DNA from 4 places in the Allobosea sp. GW823-FHT02B03 genome. Region 1 is predicted to be linked to each of the others. Evidence: predicted binding sites of a transcription regulator. Region 1 holds the regulator's gene; each other region holds the start of a gene.
What was found. Region 1 encodes LexA, which represses DNA repair genes until DNA is damaged. Its sites were predicted from a motif close to TGTTCNNNNTGTGTTCNG; they were not measured.

Region 2: the regulator LexA is predicted to act here: its motif matches at 3,060-3,077, upstream of AC1REK_RS00585 (DNA recombination protein RmuC).
Region 3: the regulator LexA is predicted to act here: its motif matches at 2,998-3,015, upstream of AC1REK_RS02740 (PA0069 family radical SAM protein).
Region 4: the regulator LexA is predicted to act here: its motif matches at 2,045-2,062, upstream of AC1REK_RS14095 (helicase-related protein).

Annotation. Positions count from the first base shown of each region.
Region 1 is NZ_JBXAJY010000003.1:371,658-377,079, forward strand. It holds gene moaC (cyclic pyranopterin monophosphate synthase MoaC) at 1-12, shown strand, start outside; gene AC1REK_RS11400 (molybdopterin molybdotransferase MoeA) at 9-1,220, shown strand; gene AC1REK_RS11405 (hypothetical protein) at 1,227-1,586, opposite strand; gene lexA (transcriptional repressor LexA) at 1,764-2,495, shown strand; gene AC1REK_RS11415 (ComEC/Rec2 family competence protein) at 2,489-4,633, opposite strand; gene gltX (glutamate--tRNA ligase) at 4,923-5,422, shown strand, end outside.
Region 2 is NZ_JBXAJY010000001.1:120,915-126,336, forward strand. It holds gene AC1REK_RS00575 (OsmC family protein) at 20-529, shown strand; gene AC1REK_RS00580 (MFS transporter) at 539-1,780, opposite strand; gene AC1REK_RS00585 (DNA recombination protein RmuC) at 1,856-3,040, opposite strand; gene def (peptide deformylase) at 3,144-3,677, shown strand; gene fmt (methionyl-tRNA formyltransferase) at 3,694-4,623, shown strand; gene truA (tRNA pseudouridine(38-40) synthase TruA) at 4,780-5,422, shown strand, end outside.
Region 3 is NZ_JBXAJY010000001.1:592,408-597,829, forward strand. It holds gene AC1REK_RS02730 (site-specific DNA-methyltransferase) at 1-750, opposite strand, end outside; gene rnhB (ribonuclease HII) at 1,064-1,681, opposite strand; gene AC1REK_RS02740 (PA0069 family radical SAM protein) at 1,763-2,953, opposite strand; gene AC1REK_RS02745 (hypothetical protein) at 3,069-3,554, shown strand; gene ypfJ (KPN_02809 family neutral zinc metallopeptidase) at 3,577-4,467, opposite strand; gene cydB (cytochrome d ubiquinol oxidase subunit II) at 4,575-5,422, opposite strand, start outside.
Region 4 is NZ_JBXAJY010000004.1:117,784-123,205, forward strand. It holds gene AC1REK_RS14085 (DUF3108 domain-containing protein) at 1-788, shown strand, start outside; gene AC1REK_RS14090 (alpha/beta fold hydrolase) at 949-1,839, shown strand; gene AC1REK_RS14095 (helicase-related protein) at 2,154-5,422, shown strand, end outside.

The DNA.
Region 1 (5,422 bases):
GGGCAGAGATGAGCCTGACACCGGTTGCGGTCGCGCTGCGCGCGCTGCTCGACAGCGTTCCCGGGACCACCGGCGCCGAAACCCTGCCGCTGGCGCGCTGCGCCAGCCGGGTGCTGGCGGCCGATGTCGCGGCGCTGCGCACCCAGCCGCCCTTCGCCAATTCGGCGATGGACGGCTATGCCGCCCGTGCCGATGATCTCCAGCCCGGCAAGGAATTGCGGGTCATCGGCGAATCCGCCGCCGGCCGCGGTTTTTCCGGCGCGGTCGCCCCCGGCGAGACCGTCCGCATCTTCACCGGAGCGCCGCTGCCCGAGGGCACCGACGCCATCCTGATCCAGGAGCATGCCGAGGGCGTCGACGGCCCGGTGATCCGCGTCACCAAGGCGGCGGCCAAGGGCCAGTTCGTGCGCGCCGCCGGGCTCGATTTCGGCAGTGGCGAGATCCTGCTCGCGGCCGGCCGCCGCCTCGACAGCGCCGCGCTCGGCCTTGCGGCCGCAATGGGGCATCCGGAGCTGTCGGTGCGCCGCAAGCCCGTGGTCGCGATCCTCGCCACCGGCGACGAGCTCGTCCTGCCGGGCGAGCCGGTCGGACCCGACCAGATCGTCGCCTCGAACAGCTATGCGCTGGCCGCACTGGTCGAGCAGGCGGGCGGCACAGCGCTCGATCTCGGCATCGCCCGCGACAACCACCCCGACCTCGCCGCCCGCATCGAGGCGGCGAAGGCGGCGAATGCCGATGTGCTGATCACGCTCGGCGGCGCCTCGGTCGGCGCGCATGACCTCGTCCAGGCCGCGCTCAAGGCCCAGGGCATGGATCTCGGCTTCTGGAAGATCGCGATGCGGCCGGGCAAGCCGATGATGATGGGCAGGCTCGGCCCGATGGTCGCGCTTGGCCTCCCCGGCAACCCGGTCTCCTCGATCGTCTGCGGACACCTCTTCGTCACGCCGCTGATTGAGGCCCTGCTCGGCATGGCCGAGCCAGAGCGCGACCGCGGCGAGCCGGCGGTCCTCGCCGTCGACCTGCCGGCGAATGACGAACGCCAGGACTATCTGCGCTCGACCTTCGTGACGGAAGCCGGCGAGCGCCGGGTGAAGCCCTTTCCCAAGCAGGATTCCTCGATGCTGGCGAACCTCGCCCGGGCCGAGGCGCTGGTGATCCGGCCGGTTTTCGCCGAACCGGCCAAGGCGGGCGATCCGTGCCGGATCATCCGGTTGCGCTGAGGCCGATCAGCGGCAGCGCAGATAGCGCGTGCCGCCATAGACGACCTCGTCGTTCGAGACGACCTTGAGGGTCCGGCTGGCGCGACGCTTCGGCCCGTCGATGCTGAAGCAGGTGCCGCTCATCCTGTATTCGTTGGCGGATACGCGGTCTATCCGGCTGAAATGGCAACCGCCCTCGCCGGCCTCGCCGGTGCGGCCGCCGCGGTTGAAGCCGACATAGGCGCCCTCGGTGCCCTCCTTCAGCCATCTGCAGCCCTGCTGCGCGGGATCGCCGAATTCGCCGCGCACCGGCAGTTCGGCGGCGCTCGCCATACCGGCCACCGCCGCGGCCATCAGCGCGCTCAATATCCTCAACCTGACCGCCATCGCTCCCTCCTCTCGCCGTGGCGCCCCACGCTGGGCAAAGCTTCGCTTGCACGCAGAAGGGCCAGTTTCGCGCGGCGCAATACGGCCGACGGACGTCCCTTGCGGAACACAAGGCGAACGGGTATGTTGTTCGTGCTTTGTTTCGATTCCGATGCGAAAGGCCGGGGCGGCGAGATCATGCTGACACGCAAACAGTTCGAACTGCTTCGCTTCATCCATGAACGCCTGCGGGAATCCGGCGTACCGCCCTCCTTCGACGAGATGAAGGACGCGCTCGACCTGCGCTCCAAATCCGGCATCCACCGGCTGATCATGGCGCTGGAGGAACGCGGTTTCATTCGCCGGCTGCCGAACCGCGCCCGCGCGCTCGAAGTCATCAAGATGCCGGACGGGATCGGCGGGCCGCAGGCGCAGCGCGGGCGCTTCAGCCCCTCGGTCGTCCAGGGCGGACTCGGCCAGACCCCGCCTGCCCCGGCAGCCAATCTAGCCAAGCCGCGCCCGGCGGGCGCCGAGGACAGCGGGCGCTCCACCGTCTCCATCCCAGTTATGGGCCGCATCGCCGCCGGCACGCCGATCTCGGCGATCCAGGATCGCAGCCATAGCGTCTCCATGCCCGCCGACATGCTCGGCGGCGGCGAGCACTATGCGCTCGAAGTCCGCGGCGATTCGATGATCGAGGCCGGTATTCTCGACGGCGACACCGTGGTCATCCGCAAGCAGGACACGGCCAATACCGGCGACATCATCGTCGCCCTGATCGACGACGAGGAAGCGACGCTGAAGCGCCTCCGCAAGCGCGGCTCCTCGATCGCGCTCGAGGCGGCCAACCCGGCCTATGAGACCCGCGTGCTCGGCCCGGACCGGGTCAAGATCCAGGGCCGGCTCGTCAATCTGATGCGGCGCTACTGAAGCATCCCGCTGTCCTCCGCCTGCTCAATCGGTGCAGCGGCGGACGATGGGGCGGGAGGCGCACGAGCTGGCTCCGCTGGAGAAGGCGCGGCGGGAGCGGGCCGGGCCCGGGTCCAGGGTCGCAGGCGCGTTGCGTCCTCGGCGGTGTAGGCGCGCCAGCTGCCGCCGCGCACGGACCCAAGCGCCGTCGCGCCATCGCGGGCGAGCGCGGCCCGGTCGATCAGTCGGGCGGTACAGGTGCCGTTGACGTGGAGCGGCGTGACGACGAGGTCGGCGCGCTGGCAGTCCTCGACGATGGCGACGCGGTCCTTTGTGTAGGCGACACTGCGGCCATCCTTGAGACGGATCACGCAGCCGCGCGCGTCGCAGGCGGCGCCCTCTCGCAAGGTGGCATCATCCGGAGGGCGGGAATCGCCGTCGGCATGGAGCCATTGCGTCAACACGAAGTGACTCGGCTTGCCTGCCAGGACGAGTCGTCCTTCGGCACCGCGCACCAGGATGCCGGAGCCGTCGCGCTCGATCAGGATGTCGGGCCGCGTCGGGTCCGAGGCGAGCGCCAGGCCGGCACAGAGCGGCAGGGCCGCGAGGAAGCGCAGGGCCGTCGTCCACAAGGTCAGCCAGAGCAGCGCCAGCGCGAACAGGGCGAGCGCCATGGCATCGAAGGCAGGCAGCACCACGGTCGAGCGTTCCATGCTGGCGACCCAATGGGCGAGCTGCAGGACGAGACCGGAAGCCCAGCCCATCAGGGCCCAGGCCGGCCAGTCGAGCCCGAATGGATAGGCCAGCACGCCGAAGACCGCGGCCGGCATGACGATCAGCGAGACGAAAGGCAGGGCGAGCGCGTTGCCGAGCAGGCCGAACGGGTTGAAGGTCTGGAAGTGGTAGACGCCGAAGGGCGCAGTCGCGGCCGTCGCCAGCAAGGTGGTGACGATGATGCCGACGGCTGAGAGCCAGAGCGGCCGCAGCGGCCAGGGCCAGCTTGCGGCGGCCGCATCCGGCGGGCGCTCCTGCCAGCGTTCGGCGAAGGCGATCAGCGCCGCGACCGCGCCGAAGGACATCTGGAAGCTCGGCCCGAGCAGCGCCTCCGGCTCGCGCAGCAGCACGATGATCGCGGCGAGTGCGAGATTGGGCATGCTGAGGGCCGGCCGGTCGACCAGGATGGCGCCGAGCATCACCAGCGTCATGATCAGCGAGCGCACGGTCGCAACCTCTGCGCCGGAGAAGACGCAATAGGCGGTAGCGCCGAACATCGCGGCGAGCGCGGCGATTTTCTTGACTGGCCAGAACAGCGCGATGCCTGGCGACAGCGCCAGCAATGCCCTCGCGAGCCAGAAGATCGTGCCGGCCGCCAGGACCATGTGCAGGCCGGAGATCGAGACGATGTGGTAGATGCCGGCGGCGCGCAGGTCGTCATTGGTCGGCTCAGTGATCAGGCCACGCTTGCCGGTGACCAGGGCGGCCGCCATCGCACCCGCCTGCCCGCCGCCGATGGTGGCGATGCGCTCGGTCAGCGCATTGCGGGCCTGGTCGATCGCGACGCTCCAGGCAAGTTGCCGCGACTGCGGCACCGGCGCCGGTGCCAGCGCGACCTTGCCGGCGATGCTGCCGACGGCGCCGATGCCACGGAAGAAGGCGTCGCGGGCAAAGTCGTAGCCGCCGGGACGCGCCGGCCCGGGCGGCGGCAGGAGCCGCGCGGTCGCGACGATGTGATCGCCCGGCTTCAGGGTCGTCGCGGCTGTGCTGACACGTATCCGGCGCGGCCGCTGCTGCGGGTCGACGCCCGGCATGTCGGTGACCACGACGAGGAGGCGGACACCCTTCTCGCGCTGCTCCAGTGCCTCGACGAAGCCGGTGACCTTGCCGACATGGAGGCGGGCGAGCGCCGGCGCCGCGATACTCGCCGTGCGCCAGGCTCCGGCCGCGAAGCCGGCGAAGACGGCGGCGAACCCCAGGCAGATCGCCATGGCGAGGCGCTTATGGCGCAGCAGCGACGCTGCGAGCGCCGACAAGGCGAAGCCGAGCAGCGGCGCAATCAGGCCCGGCTCACGATCGGCGAGGAAATACAGGATGACGCCGAGCCCGAGCGGCACGGGAAGCCAGTTGAAGAGGCGGCGGCGCTCGACCTCGGTTTCAAGCATGGCACCGAGGTGCATGCGCCAGCTGGCGGGATTCCAGGCTGGGCTCTGCGTCAGACGGCGCGTCCATCCTGCCCCGCCCTGCAAGGCAAGGACAGCCGCAACGGTCTTGCGGCGACGCCGGGGCGGAACGGAGAGCAATCGGCCTCCCTTTTGCCGCCAGCGCAGGAAGCGCTTAACGGCGGCCGCAAAGCCATGTTACAGCGACCGCGCCGGTTGTCAGCCCCGGCCGAGACCGCCCGTGAGCCGGCCCTCGCCCTTCATCCGCCCGTTCCGTCGGAGTCCTTCTTTCATGAGCGATGAGGTCGTCACGCGCTTTGCGCCGTCGCCTACCGGATTCCTCCATATCGGCGGCGCCCGCACCGCCCTGTTCAACTGGCTCTATGCACGCCGCCACGGCGGCAGGATGCTGTTGCGTATCGAGGATACCGATCGCGAGCGCTCCACCGATGCTGCGATCGCCGCGATCCTCGACGGTCTGTCCTGGCTCGGCCTCGATTGGGACGGTCAGACCGTCTACCAGTTCCAGCGCGCCGCTCGTCACCGCGAGGTCGCCGAGCAGATGCTCGCCGCCGGCAAGGCCTATTATTGCTATGCGACGCCGCAGGAACTCGACGAGATGCGCGAGAAGGCCAAGGCCGAAGGCCGGCCGATGCGCTATGACGGGCGCTGGCGCGACCGCGACCCGGCGACGGCGCCGGCCGGCGTCAAGCCGGTGATCCGCCTGCGGGCCGAGCAGACCGGCGAGACCGTGGTCGAGGACGAGGTCCAGGGCCGCGTCGTCTGGCAAAA
Region 2 (5,422 bases), on a different contig from region 1:
CGATCGAGGATAAGCCATCATGGACGTCACCGCGCTGCGCGCCCTCCAGGCTCCGCTCAAGGACAAGTATCGCGAGGCGCCCGACGCCGCCGTGATCACCCTCAAGGCCAAGGGCGAACTCGACGACCAGCACATCGCCTGCAAGGTCGAGACCGGCCGCGCCATCGCGCTCGCCGGCCTGCACCCGGCGACCGGCGGCTCGGGTGCCGAGCTCTGCTCCGGCGACATGCTGCTCGAGGCGCTGGTCGCCTGTGCCGGCGTCACCCTGAAGGCGGTCGCGACCGCGCTCGAGATCGAACTCAAGAAGGGGGTCGTCCGCGCCGAGGGCGACCTCGATTTCCGCGGCACGCTCGGCGTCGCCAAAGACGCCGCCGTCGGCTTCAAGGCGATCCGCCTGTTCTTCGATGTCGAGACCGACGCTCCGCAGGAGAAGCTCGACAGCCTGCTCAAGCTGACCGAACGCTATTGCGTCGTCTTCCAGACGCTGAACGTCAAGCCGGAGCTGTCGGCGACCCTGCAGACGGCCTGAGCCACCGGCTCAGGCGGGGAGCGGGCGCGGCGTTCCGTCCGCGTCCGTCGCTTCCGGCTCCTGCGAGATCGGCGCCGCCAGCGGGTCGATGATCGCGAAGGGCCGCTCCGCCATCTGCTCCGGCGGCGCGCGGTGCCTGATCCGCAGGCCTGCGACCGCAGCCAGGGCGATCGCCGCGGCGGCCATGAAATAGAGCAGCCCGTTGATGTCGAGCTGTCCCATCACCTGGGCGCCGAGGATCGGGCCCAGCGCCGAGCCGATGCCGCTGACCAGGATCAGCCGGCCGCTCACCGCCACGACCCGGTCCTGAGGCATGCGGTCGAGCGCATGGGCGACGCAGACCGGGTAGAGCGTCGACATGAAGCCGCCGAGCAATGCCGCGATCGGCAGCACGAAGACGAGCCTCGGCGGCACGAGCTGGATCAGGATGGCCGCGACGGCGAAGCCGATCGCCAGTCCGGCGAGCACGACCCGCCGGTCGCCGCGGTCGGAGACCTTGCCGACCGGGACCTGGAAGGCGAAGCCGCCGAGCACCGCGACCAGCATGAACAGGGCGATCGTTCCCTGGGGAATGTCGTTGCGCGCCATCCAGGCCGGCACCAGTGCGTAGAAGGCGCTGGTCACGATGCCCGAGACGATGCAGCCGATCACCGAGACCGGCGCCTGCCGGGTCAGCTCGCCATAGGGCAGGGAGGCTTCGGGCGAGAGGGCCGGAGCCTCCGCGCGCGTCGCGCTCACCATCATCAGCGCCAGCGCGAACAATGCGATGATGATGAAGAACGGGGTCAACGAGGCGATCGGCAGCTTTCCGATCAGCAGCTGGCCCATCGCCAGCGCCAGGAAGGTGCCGACCATGTAGATCGAGAAGATCCGGCCGCGCTGGTCCGCCGGCGCCTTGGCGTTCAGCCAGCTTTCCGTGGTGATGAACAGGCCGACGCAGCCGATGCCGATCGCCATCCGGCACAGGATCCAGCCGAGTGGCGAGACGAAGAGCGCCATCCCGGCCGTTCCGACGACGACCATGCCGGCGAAGGCGGCATAGGCGCGAATATGCCCGATGCGCTGGATGATGGCGCCGCTGCCGACGGCGCCGATCGAGAAGCCGATGAAATAGGCGCTAAGCACGATGCCGGTCAGCGTCGGGCCGAAATTCTCGGTGGTCAGCCGCAGGGACAGAAAGGTGTTGAAGAAGCCGTTGGCGAGCTGGACGAGGCTCGTCGCGGCGATGAGCGTTCCGATCTGGACGAGCACGTCTGGCGGTCTCCTGCGCAGCGGGTAGGGCGCGCAGGCTACGCCGGAATGTGATCTGCAGATGGCGGCCCGGGTTTATTCTGCCGCCTTGAGCCGGTTTTCCCTCGCGAAGGGCAGTGCCGGCTGGCTGCCCGGACCGTCGTCGAACTCGAGCGCGCCGATCCTTTCCGCGCGGCCGGTGACCTTGCCGGCCGAGGTCTTGATCAGGCCGACATCCTCCTGCGCCTGGCGGAAATGCACGTCGAGCTTGTCGACTCGCTCGCCGAGCCGGCGGACATCGTCGAGCAGCTTGCCGACCTCGGACTGGATCACCCGAGCCTCTTCGCGCATGCGGGCATCGCGGACCAGCGACTGCATCAGCTGGATCGCCAGCGCCAGCAGCGAGGGCGAGACGATCATCACGCGGGCCCGGCTGGCCTTCTGGATCACGTCCTCGAAATGCTCGTGCAGATCGGCATGGATCGCCTCCGACGGCACGAAGAGCAGCGCCACGTCCTGCGTCTCGCCGGGCAGGAAATAGCGCTCGGCAATGTCCTTGATGTGCTGGCCGACATCGCCGCGCACCCGCGCTGCTGCCTGCTTCTTCGCCTCCTCGCCGCGTGCTTCGCGCAGCAGGGTGAAGCTCTCCAGCGGAAACTTGGCGTCGATGACGAGGCCGCGGCCGTCGCCGGGCAGGGTCACCAGGCAGTCGGGCCGGCGGCTATTGGAGAGCATGGGCTGGAACGAGAAGAATGCAGCGGGCAGCCCGTCGCGGATGATCGCCTCCATGCGGCCCTGGCCGTAGGCGCCGCGCGCCTGCTTGTTGGCCAGCACGTCCTTCAGCGTCACCACCTCGCCGGTCAGCTCCGTGAGGTTCTTCTGGGCGCTGTCGATCACCGCGAGGCGCTCCTGCAGCTTGCCGAGGCTCTCATTGGTCTGGCGGACATTCTGCTCCAGCCCGGCGCCGACCTGCTGGCGCAGGCCGTCGATCCGGTCGGCCACGAGGCGGGCGAGATCGCCCTGCCGGGTCGAGAGGATCTCGGCCATGGTCTGCATCCGGCCGGTCAGCTCGGACTGCATCCGGTTCATCTCGGCGACCTTGTCGTCCATCTCGCGCGCCCGCTCGGCTGCGGCGGCCGCTTCCGCCGCGTGCCTGTGCCCGCCGCGCCAGGCGGAGAGCAGCGCCAGCGCGAGCAGGAGCAGGGTGAGGCCGGCAAAGCCGAAGGCAGCGTCCGCCCAGCTGACGGGCCGTTCGAGCAGGACGAAGGCGATCTGGTTCATGGAACGAGCCTACACTAATGCGAACGAAAGCGGAACAGTTTGACCGCTCCTGCACAAGTGCTTATGTCGCCTCAATCTCAAGACATTTGCTGCAGAGCGCTCCATGGCCATTCGCCCCCTCGTCATCCTGCCCGACAGTCAGCTCAGGCTGGTCTCGGCCCCCGTCGCTTCGGTCACGCCCGAGATCCGCAAGCTCGCCGAGGACATGCTGGAGACGATGTACGACGCGCCCGGCATCGGCCTTGCCGCGATCCAGATCGGAAAGCCGGTCCGCCTCGTCACCATCGATGTCTCGAAGAAGAGCGAGGACGACGAGGAGACGCCGAAGACCCCGATGGTCTTCGTCAATCCCGAGGTCACCTGGAGCTCGGAGGAGAAGAACGTCTATGAGGAAGGCTGCCTGTCGATCCCCGAATATTACGAGGAGGTCGAGCGGCCGGCGCGCGTGAAGGTGCGCTATATGGATCTCGACGGGGCGATGCAGGAGATCGAGGCTGACGGCCTCCTCGCCACCTGCCTCCAGCACGAGATCGACCATCTCAACGGCGTGCTCTTCATCGACTACCTGTCGCGCCTGAAGCGTGAGCGTGTAACCAAGCGCTTCGCCAAGGCCGCCCGCCGGGAGAGTGCGGCCTGAGCGGCCGGGAAATCACATGAGCCTGCGCATCATCTTCATGGGCACGCCGGACTTCGCCGTGCCCACCCTGACCGAGATCATCGGCCAGGGCCACGAGGTCGTTTCCGTCTATACGCGCCCCCCGGCTCCGGCCGGGCGCGGCATGGAGCTGAAGCCGTCGCCGGTGCAGTGCACCGCCGAGCGCTTCGGCATCCCGGTGTTCACGCCGAAGACGCTGCGGAACGCCGAGGCCGCCGAGATCATGGCCTCGCATGACGCCGATGTCGCGGTCGTCGTGGCCTATGGGCTGATCCTGCCCAAGGCTATCCTCGAAGTGCCCGAGCTCGGCTGCCTGAACCTGCACGCCTCGCTCCTGCCGCGCTGGCGCGGCGCTGCCCCGATCCAGCGCGCGATCATGGCCGGCGACGCCGAGACCGGCGTCTGCGTGATGAAGATGGAGGAGGGGCTCGACACCGGCCCGGTCGGCATGGTCGAGCGGCTCGCCATCGACAGCGATGCCACTGCCGGCGACATGCATGACCGGCTTTCCGTGCTCGGTGCCGACCTGATGGTGAGGGCGCTGGCGGCGCTCGGACGCGGGGGCCTGCGCTTCACGCCGCAGGCGCAGGACGGCGTCACCTATGCCAGCAAGATCGGCAATGACGAGGCGCGGCTGAGCTGGACCAGGCCGGCACAGCAGGTGCACGATCTGGTGCGCGGCCTATCGCCCTTTCCGGGCGCCTTCGTCGAAGTCGACCTCGGCAAGGGGCCTGAGCGCCTCAAGCTGCTGCGCACGGCACGTGCCGGCGGTGCGGCCGAGCCCGGCACGCTGCTCGACGACGAGGGCACCGTCGCCTGCAAGGTCGGCGCGGTGAAGCTGCTGCAGGTCCAGCGCGCCGGCCGCGCCCCGATGAGCGGCGGCGAGTTCCTGCGCGGCGCCCGGCTCTCGGCCGGCGCGAAGCTCTAGCGTGTTGCAGCGCTCTCATTTCACGCCGTCATCCCGGGCGAGCTCAGCTCGACCCGGGATCCATGCCGGAGCGGTTCAGGCATGGGTCCCGGCTCTCCGCTTCGCTTCGGCCGGGACGACCGACAAAGGTGCAGTCTCCCTGGTGGAGCGAGTCTGATGCCGCGCTACAAGCTCGTCATCGAATATGACGGCACGCCGTTCTCGGGCTGGCAGCGCCAGCTCAACGGCCCTTCCGTCCAGCAGAGTGTCGAGGAGGCGGTCGAGGCCTTCTGTGGCCACCCCGTGCGTCTGCATTGCGCAGGGCGCACCGATGCCGGTGTCCATGCCACACATCAGGTCGCCCATGTCGATCTCGACAAGCAATGGCGCACCGACGTGGTGCGCGACGCCAGCAATGCCAGACTGAAGCGCCTGTCGGTCGCGGTGCTCAGCGCCGAGGCGGTGCCCGACACGTTCGATGCCCGGATCTCGGCGCTGCGTCGCTATTACATCTATCGCATCCTCGACCGCAGGGCGCAGCCGGCGCTGGATGCCGGCCGTGTCTGGCATGTTCCGGTTCGGCTCGACCATGAGGCGATGGACCGCGCCGCCAAGGCTCTGCTCGGCCATCACGACTTCACCACCTTCCGGGCTGCCGAATGCCAGGCCAACAGCCCGCTGCGCACGCTCGACCGGCTCGATTGCCGGCGCGAGGGCGCCGAGATCGTGGTCTATGCCCATGCTCGCTCGTTCTTGCACCATCAGGTCCGCTCCATGGTCGGTTGCCTGAAAATGGTCGGCATGGGGCGTTGGCCCGAGA
Region 3 (5,422 bases), on a different contig from region 1:
ATCGCCGGGATTGCTGGCGGAGAGCATCACGCGGGCCAGCAGCGCCTCGGGCTTCTGCGTCGGGTGGACCTTGACGCCGGCCTCGTCCTTCAGGCGCTCGTCACCGGTGCACAGCGGCAGGTACCAGTCCGAGCGCATCTGCAGGTCGTCATTGCCGCCCTTCAGCGCCTCGTAATGGAAGGTGTACTTCGAACTCTCGCCGCGCGCCGCCCAGATCAGCGTCTCATGCGCATTGGTGAAGCGCCGGCCGCGGAAATTCGGCATCGGGTTGGCCTTGCGCCAGACGATGTCGTTCAGCATCCAGAAGCCGAGATCCTGCAGGATCGAGCCGACGCGGAAGATGTTGTGATAGGAGCCGATCACCCAGAGCGCGCCATCGGGCTTGAGCACCCGGCGGCAGGCGGAGAGCCAGGCCCGCGTGAACGCGTCGTATTCGGCGAAGGACGCGAACTTGTCCCAGTCGTCGTCAACGGCATCGACGAGGCTGTCGTCGGGCCGGCGCAGATCGCCGCCAAGCTGGAGATTATAGGGCGGGTCGGCGAAGACCATGTCGACGCTGGCCGGAGGCAGCGCTTCGATCGCGGCGATGCAGTCGCCGACGATGACCTGATCGAGCGGCAGTGCCGGGAAAAGGCCCGTTTTGGAGGGAAGGCTCTTGGCCTTCATCCGGGCCCCCAGTGCGGGCCGTCCGGTACGCGAGACTTGAATCCGGACGGCGGCACTGGCGGTCCCGGTACGCGAGATACTCATGACGCCCAGACCGTTACGCAACTTCAACGGTCATGATCTTGGGCCGGTCAGGGTAAAGACCGGGTTTCCGGCCTGAAAAAAATGCGTCCCATTCTGGGGCTGCAGATTTTGCCTAGCCTGTTGAATATGTTGATGAATCAGTAACGGAGGTTAAGGAAGGGTAAGCGTTCTGGGCCGCTGCGGGAAACGCCCGCTTAGGCTTGACATGCGCGTCCCCGGTCGAGGGACGGGCGTCCCGCTACCGGCCTTCACGCGCGCTTCTGGCCCTCGCCGCGTTCTGCTCCGGCCAGGCCGAGCGTCGGCCTCGTGGACGTCAGGCCGGCCGCGTCCAGGTGCCCTTCACCGGCGCGAAGGAATAGCGATGGGCCGGGCAGGGACCATGCTCCTTGAGCGCGGCGCGATGCTGGGCGGTGCCGTAGCCGGCATGGCCGGCGAAACCATAGGCGGGGTAGTGCTGGCCGAGCCGTGCCATCATCCTGTCGCGCGTGACCTTGGCGATGATCGAGGCCGCGGCGATCGACGAGATCAGCGCGTCGCCGCCGATGATCGCCTCGCAGGGGCAGGCCAGGCTCGGCGGGTCGTTGCCGTCGACGAGGACGAGCCCCGGTGCCAACGGCAGGGCCGCTACCGCGCGGCGCATCGCCAGCAGCGTCGCCTGACGGATGTTCAGCCGGTCGATCTCCAGCGCCGAGGCGCTGCCGATCCCGATGCCGAGCCCCTGCCGGAGGATGATGTCAAACAGCGTGTCGCGCCGCTGGGCGCTGAGCAGCTTCGAATCGGCGAGCCCGCCGGGAACCGCCTGCGGATCGAGGATGACTGCGGCCGCGACGACCGGGCCGGCGAGCGGGCCGCGGCCGACCTCGTCGACGCCGGCGACCAGCTGGCAACCCTGCGCGATGGCGCGCGCCTCATGGCTGAAATCGGCGAACATGACGGCAGGCTATGCCAGATCGCGGCGCCGCGGTCTGCCTTGACCATGCCGGCTTCCACAGTGCAGCGCCGGTAAGGCTCGTCAGAACAGGCTGAGCTGCGCCTTCTCCTTCTCGGGCTTGATGAAGAGGTCGCTGCGCAGGCGCAGCCGCGCCGTGTTGAAGCCGAGCCGCTCGGCGGCCATCTCGAAGCGCCGGCCGATCATCCAGGCATAGGGCCCCGAGCCGACCTGGCGCTGGCCCCAGGCCGCATCATAGTCCTTGCCGCCGCGCGTCGAGCGGATCAGCGAGACGACATGGCGCATCTTGTCGGGGTGGTGGGTGACGAGCCAGTCCTGCACCAGATCCTTCACTTCGAGCGGCAGGCGCAGCAGCACATAGCCGGCCTCGCGCGCGCCGGCCGCCTTGGCAGCGTCGAGGATGCGCTCGATCTCGTGCTCGTTCACCGCCGGGATGATCGGAGCGACCAGCACGGTGACCGGGATGCCGGCCTCCGAGAGCTTGCGGATCGTCTCGATGCGCTTGGCGGGAGAGGCGGCACGGGGCTCCATGCCGCGCGACAGCTTGGCGTCGAGCGTCGTCACCGAGAGTGCGACCTTGACCAGGCCCTTCTCGGCCATCGGCGCGAGGATATCGATGTCGCGCTGCACCAGCGCCGATTTGGTGACGATCCCGACCGGATGGTTGAACTTCGCCAGCACCTCCAGGATGCCGCGCATGATCCGCAGCTTCTTCTCGATCGGCTGGTAGGCGTCGGTATTGGTGCCGATCGCGATGGTGCGCGGCTGGTAGCTGGCGGCGGAGAGCTCTTTTTCGAGCAGCAGCGCCGCATCGGGCTTTGCCGTCAGCTTGGTCTCGAAATCGAGGCCGGGCGAGAGCCCGAGATAGGCATGGCTCGGCCGGGCGAAGCAGTAGACGCAGCCATGCTCGCAGCCGCGATAGGGATTGATCGAGCGGTCGAACGAAATATCCGGGGAGTCATTGCGGGTAATGATCGTCCGCGGTTTCTCGATTGAGATCTCGGTCTTGAAGGGCGGCAATTCGCCGAGCGAGCCCCAGCCATCATCCTCGTCGAAGCGCTGCTCGGCCTCGAAGCGCCCGCCCGGATTGATCGTCGCGCCGCGCCCGCGTCGCCGCTCCGGGTCGATGCGGTGCCCGGCAAGGGCGAGCGGGTCTACCGGCGCGATTCGGGCGGAGATCGAGGCCGGCTCGGCGTCGCGGCGCTTCAGCGCCTGCGTCGTCGGCGGCCTTGCGGAAGGTCGGGCTTGGCGCATCGGGGGGCTCCTCGCCGGAATCGCCGGTTTCACGATGTATGAATGTGAACATAACGGGAACAGATTGCAAGTGACAGGATTGCGACATGTTGCGCTGCGGCATAGCATCGGGACCATGCTCACAGCCGTCATTCGTGCCAATGGCCGCACCGAAGCGCTGGCCGCGACCCTGTCGGTGCTGATTCCGGCGGTGGCCGGCGGCACGATCGGCCATGCGGTGGTGATCGGCGCCGGGGAAGACAGCGAAACCGAGCGGCTCGCCGATGTGACCGGGGCGAGCTATGTCGCAGCGCGAAACGGCGCGAGCTGGGCGCTCGGCATCGAGCGCGCGCGGGGCGACTGGGTGCTGCTGCTCGAGGCCGGGGATCTGCCGGAGCCGCATTGGGCCGAGAGCGTCGAGCGGCATCTGATGACGGCCGCGACCACGCCCGCGCTTATGCCGCTGCGCGGCATCGCGGCGCTACGCGAATGGGGCGCGGTTTCGCTGCGTTCGCGCGGCGTCAGGGCCGGGCTGATCGCGCCGAAGAAGCAGCTCCTCTCCGGCCGCCTGCCGGCCTCGCCGCGTCGTCTTTCCGTGCGCCGCGAGCGGGCGCAGGGATAGGGCCTGCCGGGGGGCGGGCTCGTCAGAGCCGGTCGGTCTGGAAGGTGTTGCAGGCCTGCATCGAGCCCGAATTGAAGCCGGCGTTGAACCAGCGCATGCGCTGTGCCGACGAGCCGTGGGTGAAGGAATCAGGCACCACGGCGCCGCGCCCAGCCTGCTGCTGCAGCTTGTCGTCGCCGATCGCGGCGGCGGTGCGCATCGCCTCCTCGACGTCGCCGGGCTCGATACGGTCCATCGCCTTGATGTTGTAGGCCCAGACGCCGGCGAAGCAGTCGGCCTGCAATTCGACCCGCACCGAGAGCTGGTTCGATTCGCGCTCGGAAAGCCGCTCGCGCATCTGGTTCACCTTGGGCAGGATGCCGAGCAGGTTCTGGATGTGATGGCCGACCTCGTGGCCGATCACATAGGCATAGGCGAAGTCGCCGCCGCCGCCGAGCTTGCGCTGCATTTCCTGGAAGAAGGAGGTGTCGAGATAGACCCGCTGGTCGTTCGGGCAATAGAACGGCCCCATCGCCGACTGCGCGGTGCCGCAGCCCGAGCGTGTCACGCCGTCGAAGACGACGAGGCGCGGCGGCTGGTATTTCCGGTTGGCCTGCTGCGGCAGCACCTTGGACCAGATGTCCTCGTTCTGAGCCAGCACCGCCGAGATGAAACGGCCCATCTCGTCCTTCGGCGGGCCGGCCGACTGGCGCTGCTCCTGCGTCGGCGCGCTGCGCCCGCCGATGCCACCGATCATCTCGGCGCCGCCGATCAGGATTCGCGGGTCGATGCCGAGCGCCCAGCCGACCAGGCCGAGCACGACCATGGTGCCGATGCCGATCCCGCCGCGGCCGCCGGGGAGCCCGGCGAACTCACCGCCGCCGCCACGCCTGTCCTCGAGGTTTTCGGACTGGCGGTAATCTTCCCAACGCATCGCGACGCCCTTGCTTCAGCGCTGCCAATTTCCGCGAGGCGGCGCGGGAACTCAAGCCTTCATTCCGCGCCGGCCGGGTTCCGTGCCGGCCGATCTTTCGCAGAGGCTCAGTGATAGCCGCTATCGGCCTTCACCTTGCCGCGGAAGGTCCAGTAGACGAAGGCGGTGTAGAACAGGATCATCGGCAGGAGGAAGCTGACCCCGATCAGCACGAAGATGTGCGAGCTCGGTGCCGCCGCCGTATCCCAGATCGTCAGGTTGGGCGGCACCAGATAGGGATAGTTCGAGATCGCCAGCCCGAGGAAGCAGAGCACGAAGATCGCGATGGTGAAGGCGAATGGCGTGAACTCGTGGTTCCCGTGCAGTCGCTTCCAGACCATGTAGCCGAAGAAGGCGGTCAGCACCGGGAAGGGCCAGAGCAGCATGAGGTTCGACGGCGTGAACCAGCGCTCCGCGATCCGCGGATGGGCATAGGGGGTCCAGAGCGAAACCAGCACGGCAAAGGCGAGCAGGCCGATAAGCAGCACCTTGGCCTGGCGGCGGGCGCGGTCGGCGACCGGACCTTCGGTCTTGAAGACCAGCCAGGTCGCGCCGAGCAGGGCATAGCCGACGACGACGCCAGCGCCGCACATCAGCGTGAAAGGCGTCAGCCAGTCGAACGGGCCGCCGGCGAACTGCCTGTCGACCACCTTGATGCCCTGGATCAGCCCGCCGAGGATGACACCCTGGGCAAAGGCGGCGCTGGTCGAGCCGAGCCAGAAGGCGAGGTCCCAGATCCGGTGCTTCGGCTTCGCCACCCAGCGGAACTCGAAGGCGACGCCGCGGAAGATCAGCGACAGCAGCATCAGCGTCACCGGCAGATAGAGCGCCGGCATGATCACCGCATAGGCCAGCGGGAAGGCGACCCAGAGCCCTGCGCCGCCGAGCACCAGCCAGGTCTCGTTGCCGTCCCAGA
Region 4 (5,422 bases), on a different contig from region 1:
TGGCAGCTTTGCTGCTTGCGGGCGTGGTTCCTGCGGGTGCGGCTTCGCTCGACGCGGCCTATGACGTCTCGCTGCTCGGGATGACCTTCGGCAAGGCCAGCCTCAGCGGCGACATCGAGGGCAGCCGCTACAAGCTCGACGTTCAGGCCAAGCTGACGGGGCTCGTCGGCGGCTTCACCGGCGGACGCGGATCGGGCGTCGCCACCGGCAATCTCAATTCAGGCCGGCTCGCACCGGCGACCTTCGCGATCTCCTCGGCGAGCTCGAGCGAGAGCCGGACCGTGCGCATGGCGCTCGACGGTAACGCCGTGCGGGCGGTCGAGATCGAACCGCCGATCGATGCCAAGCCGGACCGGGTGCCGATCAGCGACGCCCATCGCCGCAATGTCATGGACCCGATCAGCGCTTTCCTGATGCCGGTCGAAGGCGGGCGGAACTCGGGCGCGGCGGCCTGCAACCGCACCTTGCCGATCTTCGACGGCGCCGCGCGCTACGACATCAAGCTGAGCTTTGCCGGCACCCGCGAAGTCAAGCTCGACGGCTATAGCGGCCCGGTCTCGATCTGCCAGGCACGCTACGTGCCGATCTCCGGCCACAGGGCGCTGCGGCCGAGCACCAAGTTCATGGCCGAGAACAAGGAAATCTCGACCTGGCTCGCCCCGATCGCCGGTACGGGCATGATGCTGCCGGTGCGGATCTCGGTGAAGACGATGATCGGCACCGCGGTGATCGAGGCCTCGCGCTTCAAGGTCGATCCCGGCGTCACGGCGGCGACCTCGCGCAACTGAGGTCAGGCGCCCGCGGCGCGTTCGAGTGGGAAGGGCGTCGCCGCCGTCGCTTATCCTTGCTTCCTCTCCTCCCAGCGCATGAAGGCGTTGCCGTTCGGCGGATTGCCGCATCGGCGGTGGGAGGGCTAGCCTTTCGCCGCGATTCGACCCTGGAGCCGACATGCCCGGCGATTTTTCACTGCCGCCAGGATTGCGGCGCCGCGACGTGGTGGTGCGCGACACCGTCCTGCATGTCGCCGAGATCGGCGACGGGCCGGCGGTGCTGCTGCTGCATGGCTGGCCGGAATTCTGGATGACCTGGCTGCCGCTGATGAACCGGCTGCATGGCGAGTTCCGCCTGATCGCCCCCGATCTGCGCGGCTTCGGCGACAGCGCCAAATCGCCCGCGCCGCGCAGCGATGTCGGGGCCAACAGCCATGCCGACGACATCGCCGCCCTGCTGGAGGCGCTCGGGACCGGGCCGGTCGGCGTCGTCGGCCACGATGTCGGGGCCTATGTCGCCCAGGGGCTGGCGCGGCGCCATCCGCAGCGGGTCGAAAAGCTCTTGTTCTTCAACTGCCCGACGCCGAGCGTCGGCTCGGCCTGGGTGCGCGAGGGCCATGTCAACGAGATCTGGTACCAGTCCTTCCAGCAATTGCCGCTGGCCGAACAGCTGATTGGCTCCAGCCGCGAGGCCTGCGCGCTCTATCTCGGGCATTTCCTGACGCATTGGTGCCATCGCAAGGACGCCTTCGCGCCGGTCTTCGACCGCTGGGTCGAGAATTTCCTGAAACCCGGCAATCTGCGCGGCGGCTTCGACTGGTATCGCAGCCAGAATGCGGCGCGGATCGCCGCCATCGACGGTCATCCGACGCCCTCCGTCCCGATCCACCAGCCGACGCGGGTGCATTGGGGCCGACACGACCCGGTCCTGAAGACGGAATGGAGCGCCTTCCTGTCCTATTATTTCGACGACGTCGAAGTGACCTATTGCGAGGACGCCGGTCATTTCGTCCATGTCGAGGCGCCGGACGAGGCGGCCGAGGTGTTCGCCGAAGTCTTCGGCGACTGAGCTGTCGGGTGCGCGACTATTTTCGCTTTTGCCTCTCGCCTTCCCGCGCGGGAGGCCTACATGAGCGAAAGCGCCCCTCGCGCAAGTCGGCGAAGGGACGGAAACCGAGGGCGATTCAAAATCTTGTGGTTTTTGAATCGCTTGCCGCCACATCTCGCCGTGAACGAAACCTGATTCTGCGGGAGTCAGCGATTCGGCCTCGCTTCGTTCCGGACTCGTTCTGTTCACGGCCCGGGTTGCCCTTGGGGCGCCCGAACCGGTAGGGCTGGCTCGGTATTTCGCCGCGCAGGCTGCAGGAAAGCTCCAGCGTCTTGATCCAACCCCGCTCCCTTCCGCCTTCGCTCCGCGCACGCGGCGTCACGGCGGTGCTCGGCCCGACCAATACGGGCAAGACCCATCTCGCCATAGAACGGATGATCGCGCATCCCACGGGGATGATCGGCCTGCCGCTGCGCCTTCTGGCGCGCGAGGTCTATCAGCGTGTCGTCGAGAAGGTTGGTCCTGAGGCGGTGGCGCTCGTCACCGGCGAGGAGAAGATCAAGCCGGAGCGGCCGCGCTTCTGGGTCTGCACGGTCGAGGCGATGCCGCGCGACCTCGCCGTCGACTTCGTCGCCGTCGACGAGATCCAGCTCGCCGCCGATCTCGACCGCGGCCATGTCTTCTCCGACCGGCTGCTGAATCATCGCGGCCGGGCCGAGACGATGCTGATCGGCGCGGGCACGATGCGGCCGCTCATCGAGCAGCTCATCCCCGGCGCCAATGTGGTGACGCGGCCGCGCCTCTCGAGCCTCACCTTCGCCGGGGACCGCAAGATCACCCGGCTGCCGCGCCGTTCGGCGATCGTCGCCTTCTCGGCCGAGGAGGTCTACGCCATCGCCGAGCTGATCCGCCGGCAGAAGGGCGGGGCGGCGGTGGTGCTGGGCGCGCTATCGCCGCGCACGCGCAATGCCCAGGTCGAGATCTACCAGTCCGGCGATGTCGACTATCTCGTCGCCACCGACGCGATCGGCATGGGGCTCAACCTCGATGTCGACCACATCGCCTTCGCCGGGGACAGCAAGTTCGACGGCCATCATTTCCGAAAGCTGCATCCGGCGGAATTCGGCCAGATCGCCGGCCGGGCCGGTCGCCATTTGCGCGATGGGACGTTCGGCACCACCGGTCGGGCGCCGCCTTTCGATGCCGAACTGGTCGAGGCGATCGAGAATCACCGCTTCGAGCCGATTCGCCAGCTGCAATGGCGCAATTCCGATCTCGACCTGCGCTCGGTCCCGGGGCTGCTCGACAGCCTCAACCAGCAGCCGCAGGAACAGGGAATGACCCGCGCGCTGATCGCCGAGGACATGACCACGCTGGAAATCCTGGCGCGCGACCACGACGTCGCGAGGCTGGCACAAGGCAAGCCGGCCGTGTCGCGACTCTGGGAGGTCTGCGGTCTGCCAGATTATCGCAAGATCGCGCCGATGCAGCATGCGGACCTCGCGACAATGCTGTATCTTCGACTGATGCGGCACGGCCGGCTCGATCCGGACTGGTACCGGGGGCAGCTCAATGCGCTCGACCGCACCGATGGCGAGATCGACACGCTGTCGGCGCGTATCGCGCAGGTCCGGACCTGGACCTTCGTTGCGAACCGTCCCGACTGGTTGCCTGATCCAGAGCATTGGCAGGGGGTGGCGCGTCTTGTAGAGGACAAGCTGTCGGACGCTTTGCACGAAAGGCTCGCCAGCCGTTTCGTCGATCGGCGCACGAGCGTATTGATGCGTCGCCTGCGGGAGAATGCGATGTTGGAAGCTGAGGTCACTGCGGCGGGCGACGTGCTCGTCGAGGGCCAGCATGTCGGGTTGCTGCAAGGTTTCCGCTTCACGGCGGATCCCAAGGCCGGCGGCCCCGAAGCCAAGGCGCTGAACGCCGCCGCGATGAAGGCGCTCGCCAGCGAGATGGAAGCGCGCGCCTCGCGCGTCGTGCTTGCAGGCGACGAGGCCTTCGTCCTGTCGCATGACGGCTTCATCCGCTGGATCGGCGAGCCCGTGGCACGCCTCGTGGCCGGCGAGAAGGTGCTGGAGCCGCGCCTGCGCCTGCTGGTCGAGGAGCACCTGACCGGGCCGGCGCGCGAGCAGGTCGAGAACCGTCTGACGCTCTGGCTGAAGAATCACATCACCAAGCTGCTCGGGCCGCTGCAGGTGCTGGAGGAGGCAGCGAGCCTGACCGGCATCGCCCGCGGCATCGCCTTCCAGGCGGCCGAGGCGCTCGGCGTGCTCGAGCGCGCCAAGGTCGGCGAGGAGATGAAGACGCTCGACCAGGAGGGGCGGGCCGGCCTGCGCCAGCTCGGCATGCGCTTCGGCGCCTTCCATCTTTACGTTCCGGCCCTGCTGAAGCCGGCGCCGCGGGCGCTCGCCGCGCAGCTGTGGGCGCTGAAGCATGGCGGCCCGGAGCAGGGCGGGCTCGACGACATCGCCCATCTCGCCTCGTCCGGCCGGACCTCGTTCCCGGCCAACAAGGACGTGCCGAAGGGGCTGTACAGGGCTGCCGGCTATCGCGTCTGCGGCGAGCGTGCTGTGCGCGTCGACATCCTAGAACGCCTTGCCGATCTGATTCGTCCGGCCATCGCCTATCGCCCCGGCATGACGCTGGGCCAACCGCCGGCGGGCGCCGCCGACCAGGACGGCTTCGTCGCCACCGGCGCGATGACCTCGCTCGTCGGCTGTGCCGGCGAGGATTTCGCCTCGATCCTGCGCTCGCTCGGCTATGTCTCGGTGAAGCGGCCGGGCCCTGCGATCACCGTGCCGCTCGCTGCGACGCCGGAGCCGATCGTGGCTACCCCGACGGCTGAAGCCTCGCCTGCGGGCGAGGGGGACGCCGCGGCCGAGGCCGTTGCGGCCGAGAACCTCGACGCCTTGAATGCGGAGGCCCCGTCCGAGGCTGCGGCCTCCGAGAGCGAAGCGCCCGAAGCTGCCGCCGCCGAAACGCCGGACGCTCCTGTGCTCACCGAGGCCGAGCTCGCAATTGCGCCGGATGAGGCGCCCGTGGTCGCCGCCGAGGCCGACCAGCCGGCCGTCTCCGAGCCGGTCCCGGCCGATGCGATGTCGGCCCTGGCCGAGCCGGTAACCGACGTCGCCGCTGCCGAGACCGCCGTCTCCGCCGAGGAGCCGGCCCAGCCGGCCGAGCCGGAGTTGATCGAGGTCTGGCGGCCGCATCGCCATCAGGGCGGAAGGCGGCCGGAGCAGGGTGCTCGCGGGCGTCGTAACGACCGTCGCCCCGGCCATCAGGGTGAAGCTGCGCCGGCCGGAGAGGCTGGTGGTGCGCGTCCGGAAGGTGGTCCGCGGCCAAATCGCAATCGCTGGCGCGAAGGCGGCTGGAACGGCCAGCGCCCGGCGGCCGGCGGGCAGGCTGCCGCAGGGGACGCGGCGGGCGGCGCGCCGGAGCGGCAGGGTCGCGGTGGCCGGCCGGAAGGCGGCAATCGCCAGGAGCGCGGCCCGCGGCCGGAGTTCCGGCGCAATGAGGGCCGGCCGGGCGGTGGTCCGCGCCGTGACGAGCGCGGCGGCAAGGAGCAGCGCTTCCAGGCGCCGGCCAAGCCGCGTCC